2 regions of the Mammaliicoccus sciuri genome follow, and region 2 is predicted to be linked to the other one. Evidence: a T-box and tRNA genes for the amino acid it is inferred to sense, from the RefSeq annotation. Region 2 holds a T-box; the other holds one or more tRNA genes.
What was found. The T-box of region 2 lies ahead of serS (serine--tRNA ligase). A T-box ahead of a tRNA ligase gene usually reads a tRNA of that ligase, here a tRNA-Ser.
Positions count from the first base shown of each region.

Region 1: it has a tRNA-Ser gene. The T-box ahead of serS (serine--tRNA ligase) is inferred to sense a tRNA for this amino acid. The anticodon was not compared.

Region 1 is NZ_CP094824.1:126,987-131,373, reverse strand. Features, by position in the region: gene MUA60_RS00565 (IS256 family transposase) at 1-4, shown strand, start outside; gene MUA60_RS00560 (IS3 family transposase) at 349-891, opposite strand; gene MUA60_RS00555 (IS3 family transposase) at 910-1,212, opposite strand; gene MUA60_RS00550 (helix-turn-helix domain-containing protein) at 1,176-1,727, opposite strand; tRNA gene MUA60_RS00545 (tRNA-Ser) at 1,830-1,922, opposite strand; gene MUA60_RS00540 (glutamate synthase subunit beta) at 1,983-3,440, opposite strand; gene gltB (glutamate synthase large subunit) at 3,456-4,387, opposite strand, start outside.
Region 2 is NZ_CP094824.1:17,992-22,378, forward strand. Features, by position in the region: gene hutU (urocanate hydratase) at 1-979, shown strand, start outside; gene hutI (imidazolonepropionase) at 972-2,213, shown strand; T-box leader at 2,262-2,457, shown strand; gene serS (serine--tRNA ligase) at 2,521-3,798, shown strand; gene MUA60_RS00095 (YceI family protein) at 3,923-4,387, shown strand, end outside.

The DNA of each region.
Region 1 (4,387 bases), 110 kb from region 2:
TTAATTAAGCTACTTATTTTTTAAAAAATAAGTAGTGATCAAACAACTATATCTGTTTAAACTTCAAAACATATATAGTTGTTCGATTCATTAAAAAACCAAAGGTTGATTACATTCTAAAGATATTACACAAACATATGGACTTGACTCTTCTTACGGACACTTCTCGGAATTCTGCCCCTAACAAACCCCATTATATCTATATCCATTATATTTCCACCCGCAATATTCCACCCTACAACTCAATCTCCACTCCGTGCCCAATTCCACATCCAACCACAATATTTTTTCACAACAAAAAAACACTGCCCACAAAAAGGTAGTGACCCCCCAAAGTTAGAGTTTCCATTATGCTATTAATTGGCTGGATTGAGTTCGGTATTGTACTGGACTTCGTCCAGCCAATTTTAATTTCAAACGTTCATTGTTATACCAATAGATGTAATCCTCAATTCTTCTTTTTAATGTTTCATAGTTAACAAGTTCTTCTCCATGATACATTTCCTGCTTCATGATGCCAAAGAAATTCTCCATAGAAGCATTATCCGCACACGTCGCTTTACGTGACATACTTTGATAAATCCTTTGTTCCGATAATCTTCTAATCCATGCATTATGCTGATAATGCCAACCTTGATCAGAATGTATCGTCGTACGATATGGTGCTTCATGCTTAATGATTGTAACTGCTTTATCCAATGATTGAAGTACTAAGTCTAATGTTGGTCTTCTGGATATACCATAAGAAATGATTTCCCCATTGTATAAATCCATAATAGGGCTGAGATATAATTTTTGTTCTTCAGCACATTTAAATTCAGTGATATCTGTCACTAATTTTTGAAGTCGAATAGATGTATGGAATCTACGATTCAAGCGATTTTCAGCCACTTTACCAACTGTACCTTTCTATGATTGATAGCGTGATTTACGTGTGAATTTTTGACATTTTAATCCTAGTTCTCGCATAATTCGTTGTACTTTCTTATGGTTAATGAGATAACCTTGATTTCTCAAAGCTAAATATATACGACGATAGCCGTATTTACCGTTGTGTTTTTGAAAAAGTTCAATGATCTTTTTCTTCCAACCTTTATCTAAATCTTCCTTTTGTAATTGTTTGGCATGGTAATGATAGGTTGCTTCTGGTATACCAACCTTTACTAAGATATCTTTTAATTTGAATCCTTCTTCTTTGAGTTCGAATGCCACTGCTGCTTGTGCTTTTCTAGAAAGGCACTCGGATTCTCTCGAAAAGCGTTCAACTTTTTTAAATAAGCATTCTCTAATCGAAGATTTTCATTTTCTAGCTCTAACTCTTTTTCTCGTGATAGGTTTTGATTAGATTTCTTCTGTTTCTTCTTTTTCATGGGAGGTCGTCCTTTCGGCTTTTCGAGTCCTTCCACACCTTCTTTGTCATATATCTTTTTCCATCGCACAATAATAGATGGGGTATTTAGGCCAAATTTAATCGCTGTATCTTGGAAGGAATCGCCTGTTCTTTTCATATAGTTTAATACATTTATTTTGAATGTAACAGAATAAACTGTCTTTTTCTGTTTCTTTTTAATGCCATCTACACCGAATGATTGAAAGGCTTTTACCCATGTTCGTATAATAATTTTATCAGGTATATTATATTTTTTAGCTAATTTTCGATAACCATAATGGCCATCTAGATAATCTCTTACAACTTTCAACTTAAATTCATCACTATATTTTGTCATATTAAAACACCCCCTAAAGTTAGTTTTTTTACTCTAACTTTAGGGGTGCAGTACCAAATGGACAGTGTTTTTTATATATAGTCTTGGATATTTTAAAAATAATGGCGGAGGAAGAGGGATTCGAACCCCCGCGAGCCGTTAAGCCCCTGTCGGTTTTCAAGACCGATCCCTTCAGCCGGACTTGGGTATTCCTCCAAATAAGACATTATTTATCTTATAACATGCCATTACTGATGTCAACAAAAATCACAAAATTTAAATTGTAATTTTTTTCTTTAAGTATTCATCTACAGCTTTTGCAACTGCACGACCTTCTTTTATTGCCCAAACGACTAAACTTTGACCTTTTCTTGCATCTCCAGCAACAAATACTTTATCTTGATTTGTTCTAAAGTCTTTTTCATTTGCTACGATTTTATTTCGTTCTGTCTTTAAGTTGAATGAATGTGGTACTAAATGTTCTGTACCTTCAAAACCAATTGATAATAGGACTAAATCTGCTGGCCAATGACGTTCTGTACCTTCGACAATTACCATTCCGTCTTCAGTTTCTTCTAATACTTGCGTATAAAGACCGCGAATATTACCATTTTCATCAACATCGTAACGCATTGTTTGAATACCATATGCTCTTGGTTCAAATCCGAATTTTTCACGATATTCTTTATGCGCATAGTCTAACTTGAAAATTGGCATTGGTAATGGCCATGCTGTATTTTGTTCCATTTTATCTGTTAGTCTTACATATTTATTAAATTGAACGACTGATTTACACTCATCTCTTAATGCTGTTGCTACGCAGTCAGCACCTGTATCACCCGCACCGATCACAATCACATTTTTACCTTTTGCTGTTATAGTTGGTTCGTCAATTTCTCCCATTTGTAATTGTGTTTGCTCTGTTAAATATTCCATCGCAAAATGTATACCGAAGCTCATACGTCCTTCTAATGGTAGGTCTCGTCCTTTTTGTGAGCCTGTACAAACAATAATTGCATCATACTGTTCATCTAGTTCCTCTTTCGTGATGTCTTTCCCCACATTAACATCTGTTTTGAAGACGATACCCGCTTCTTCCATTAATTTCACACGACGTTCGATAACTTCTTTATCTAATTTCATACTTGGTATGCCGTACATAAGCAAACCACCCGGACGATGGTTACGCTCATATACAGTCACATTATAGCCAAGTAAATTTAATTCTTCTGCAGCTGTTAAGCCTGCTGGACCACTACCGATAATGGCTACTTTTTCTTCTAAGCGATACTCAGGAAACTTAGGTTTCACAAGTCCCATATCATACGCTTCATCTATTATTGTACGTTCTATCCCTTTGATAGCAACTGAATCATTATTAATCGCTAAGACACATGAAGATTCACATGGTGCTGGACATACTCGACCTGTAAATTCAGGAAAGTTATTTGTTTCTGATAATCTTGCATATGCTTCTTCATAATCTTTGCGGTACACTAAGTCGTTCCACTCTGGTATATAGTTACCTATTGGACAACCTATTGTATCTCTACCGAATGATGAGCCTGTTTGACAAAATGGTGTTCCGCAATCCATACAACGCGCACCTTGTGTAGCTGCATCTTCTTTAGTAAAACGTTGTTGGAATGCGTCATATCCTTTAATTCTATCTTTTAACGGCAACTCATCAAGTTGTTGCTTAGGATACTTCATAAAACCTTTAAATTCACCCATAATATGCCCTCCTTCTTAATATACCGAAGCCAGTTCTTCTTCATCACCAATAGATTTTCGATCATCAAAGAATGCATTTAACAGTGCATCTTCTTCGTTTTCTAATTTGTGTAGTGAAATCTTCTGCATCATAAGTTTGTAGTCTTTCGGAATCACTTTAACCACTTTGTCTACAATTGTGTCAAATGACGCTAGCACTGCTTGTGCATTTTTACTATTTGTATATCGAACATGTTCTTCTAACATGTGTCTTAAATTCGCAATTTCATCTGGATCTTTTAATGTTTCAAACTCTAAAGTGTCAAGTTCATTATCTTTTTTGAATGCTTCAACATCTGTTGGCAATGCGTAACATACGCCACCACTCATACCTTGACCAAAGTTACGTCCTACATCACCTAAAATGACGACACGTCCACCAGTCATGTATTCTAATCCGTGGTCACCGACACCTTCAACAACGACGTTAACGCCACTATTTCTTACACAGAAACGTTCACCAGCTCGACCGTTAATATAAGATGTTCCACTTGTCGCACCGTAGAAACAAACATTACCGACAATAATATTGTCTTCTCTATCTTCGTTAGGTGCGTTTAAGATTAATTTACCTCCGGATAAACCTTTACCAAAGTAATCGTTAGCGTCACCAGTATGATGTAACGTCATACCTTTAGGCGTGAATGCACCATAACTTTGTCCAGCATGTTTGAATGTCTTAACACTTATTGTATCTTCTGGTAAACCAGGTTCACCATGCACTTCTGTAATATAACTACCTGTAATAACACCAACATCTCTTTCAGTATTTCGAACGTTATAACTACCAACAAATTTCTCACCATGATCGATTGATGCTTTTGCATCTTCATATAATTTCGTTAAGTCGAATCCGACATCAAGGTGATGATTTTGATTCATAGAGCGGTATCTTTCACCTTCATTTA
Region 2 (4,387 bases):
AATAGGTTTAGTAGGTAATGCTGCTGAAATTCATCATGAAATCTTAAATAGAGGATTTAAAATTGATATCGTAACTGACCAAACTTCTGCACATGATCCATTAAACGGTTATGTGCCTGAAGGATATTCACTTGAAGAAGCGGATAAACTTCGTGAAAGTGACCCTAAAAAATACGTAGAATTGTCTTCAGCATCTATGAAAAAACACGTTGAAGCAATGTTATTATTCCAAAAAAATGGTGCTGTTGCATTTGACTATGGTAATAATATTAGACAAGTAGCATTTGATGAAGGTTTAGAAAATGCATTTGATTTCCCAGGATTCGTACCTGCATATATCCGTCCGTTATTCTGTGAAGGTAAAGGACCATTTAGATTTGCTGCTTTAAGTGGTGACCCTAAAGATATTGAAAGAGCAGACGAATTAATGCGCGAACTCTTCCCTGAAGATGAAAAATTAATGCGCTGGTTAGATATGGCAAGTGAAAAAATTGCTTTCCAAGGTTTACCTTCAAGAATTGCATGGCTTGGATATGGCGAACGTGCAAAAATGGGATTAGCATTAAATGAACTTGTTAGAAAAGGTGAAATTTCAGCACCAATTGTTATTGGACGTGACCACTTAGATTCAGGTTCAGTAGCATCACCAAACAGAGAAACAGAATCAATGAAAGACGGATCAGATGCTGTAGGTGACTGGGCAATCTTAAATGCACTTGTCAACACAGCTGCAGGTGGTTCTTGGATTTCAGTTCACCATGGTGGTGGTGTAGGTATGGGTTACTCATTACACGCTGGTATGGTCGTTGTAGCAGACGGTAGTGAACGTGCAGATAGAAGATTAGGTAGAGTATTAACAACTGACCCAGGTATGGGTGTAGCAAGACATGCTGATGCAGGGTATGACATTGCAATTGATACTGCAAAAGAAAGAAACGTAGATATTCCAATGTTAAAGGAGAAAGATAACCATGAATGATATCATCATCCAAAATATAGGTGAATTAATTTTGCCGAAGAAGACTGACGGACCTCTTAAAGGGAAAGTTTTAAATGAATTAAATATTGTCAAGAATGGCACAGTTGTTATAAATGAAGGTAAAGTCGTTTATGCAGGTGAACATACTGAAGAATTTGAAGCTAAAGAAGTCATTGATGCCACTCATAAAGTCGTATCACCAGGTTTAGTAGACGCACATACACACTTAGTGTTTGGCGGGTCTAGAGAACATGAAATGACACTTAAACAACAAGGGATAAGTTATCTTGATATCTTGAAACAAGGTGGCGGAATTTTAAGTACGGTTGAAGCGACTCGTGAATCAAGTGAAGAAACACTATACGAAAAATCTAAAAAAGAAATTATTAGAATGATTCAATTCGGTACGACAACTGTTGAAGCTAAAAGTGGTTATGGTTTAGATAAAACAACCGAATTAAAACAATTAAATGTTGCACATCAATTAGCGCAAGACTTACCGATTCGAATGAAACATACATTTTTAGGACCACACGCAGTGCCTAAAGATGCGAAAGACAATGCAACATTCTTACAAGAAATGATTGATTTATTAGATGATGTGAAAGATAAAGCTGACTTCGCGGATATCTTCTGTGAAACAGGTGTATTCACAATTGAAGAATCAAGACGTTATATGCAAGCGGCAAAAGATAAAGGTTTAAAAGTTAAAATTCATGCTGATGAAATCGATCCACTTGGTGGACTAGGGTTAGCGATAGATGAAGGTGCAATATCTGCAGACCATCTCGTAGCTTCTAGTGAAGAAGATAAGGCAGCGTTAAAAGACAGTGACACTGTAGCTGTACTATTGCCAGGCACAACGTTCTATTTAGGTAAAGATCAATATGCAGATGCAAGAGGTATGATTGATCATAATGGTGCAGTAGCAATTGCGACTGACTTCAATCCAGGTAGTTGTGTGACAGATAACCTTCAACTTGTAATGAGCATTGCGGCATTAAAGCTTAAACTCACGCCTAATGAAATTTGGAATGCTGTTACAGTTAACGCAGCTAAAGCAATTGATGCAGAAGCAGGTACTCTTGAAGTTGGCGATCAAGCTGACGTAGTCGTATGGGATATTCCAAACCATGAATATTTACCATATCATTACGGTGTAAACCATGCCGAAACAGTGATTATTAACGGTAAAAAAGTCTATGAAAATACAGGTCTCTTGACTGAATCATAAGTATAGCTTGAAAATATGATATCAATTTGATATATTTATGTTAATTTAATAACTATATTGTTTAGGAATAAGTAATTTAAGCGTACATGTATAGAGAGCTTGTGGTTGGTGCAAACAAGACATGAAACTTAAACGAATCTATCCTTTTAAGAAGAACAATCGGTAGAAACCGTTATATGACTTAGAGTGCAGTTTTTAATAACTGTTAAATAGGGTGGCAACGCGTAAGCACCACGTCCCTTGTGTAACAACGAGGAACGTGGTGCTTTTTTCTTAAACAATTATAGTATAAGAGGGAGGAAATATTATGTTAGACATTAGATTAATTAGGTCTGAACCGGAATTTGTTAAAGATAAAGTAGCTAAAAGAGGTGACGATCCAAAGGTCATCGATGAAATTTTAGAATTAGACAAAAAGCGCCGTGAACTCATCGCTCAAACTGAAGAACTTAAATCACGACGTAATAAAGTAAGCGGGGAAATTGCGCAGAAAAAACGCAATAAAGAAAATGCAGACGATGTTATTTTAGAAATGCGTCAAGTTGGCGATCAAATTAAAGAAATCGACCACAATTTAAATCAATTAAATGAAGATGTTACGTATAGATTAGTAAGGATTCCTAATTTAATTAGTGATGAAACACCAGTCGGTAAAGATGAAGATGATAATGTAGAAGTACGTAAATGGGGTACACCACGTCAATTTGATTTTGAATCTAAAGCGCACTGGGACTTAGTTGAAAGTCTTAAAATGGCAGACTTTGAAAGAGCTGCTAAAGTATCAGGTGCACGCTTCGTATTCTTAACAGGTCAAGGTGCACAACTTGAAAGAGCACTTATGAACTTCATGGTAACGATGCATACAACGCAACATGGTTATGCTGAAATGATGGTACCTCAACTTGTAAACGCAGATTCTATGTTTGGTACAAGCCAATTACCTAAATTTGAAGAAGATTTATTCAAAGTAGAAAAAGAAGGCTTATATACAATTCCAACAGCTGAAGTACCTTTAACAAACTTCTATCGTGATGAAGTGTTACAAGATGAACAATTCCCAATTAAATTTACAGGACAATCTGCATGTTTCAGAAGTGAAGCAGGATCAGCAGGTAGAGATACAAGAGGTTTAATTAGATTACACCAATTTAACAAAGTTGAAATGGTGAGATATGAAAGACCTGAAGATTCATTTAAAGCGCTAGAAGAGTTAACTCAACACGCTGAAAATATTTTACAAGCTTTAGAATTACCATACAGAACTGTGAACTTATGTACAGGAGATATTGGATTTGGAAGCTCTAAAACATATGATATAGAAGTATGGCTACCAAGTTACAACGATTATAAAGAAATCAGTTCATGTTCAAATATGACAGATTTCCAAGCACGAAGAGCAAATATTAGATTTAAACGAAACAAAGATGCGAAACCAGAATACGTACACACACTAAACGGAAGTGGTTTAGCAGTAGGTCGTACATTTGCTGCAATCGTTGAAAACTACCAAAATGAAGATGGTACAATCACTGTACCTGAAGTATTAGTACCATTTATGGGTGGCTTAAAAACAATTAAATTATAAATGAGTTAAATCTCTCAAAAAGGGTAATCATATATTGGTTACTCTTTTTTTGATTTAACACTTGAATATAATTTTTATATCTGATATACTAAGTATACAAAATAAATAAAGGGAGTTTTGAAACATGACAAATTTCAATTTCGACAAAGCACACAGTAGTTTAGAATTTACAGTAAAACATTTAATGGTATCTCGCGTTAAAGGTACTTTTGAAGATTATAACGTAGAAGTATCAGGAGATATCAATGACCTTTCTACATTAAAAGCAACAGTTACAATAAAAGCAGATTCAATCAACACTAAAAACGCTGACCGTGACGCTCACTTAAAATCAGCTGACTTCTTTAGTGCAGATGAAAACCCAAATATTACATTTGAAACAAAATCAATCAGTGAAGATTCAATTACAGGTGATTTAACAATCGCTGGTGTAACACACGAAGAGACATTCGACGTTGATTTCAACGGCGTAAGTAAAAACCCATTAAACGGTGAAACAGTAACAGGTTTCGCAGTAACTGGTAAAATCGACCGTGAAAAATACGGCGTTTCATTTAACCAAGCATTAGAAACTGGTGGCGTAATGATC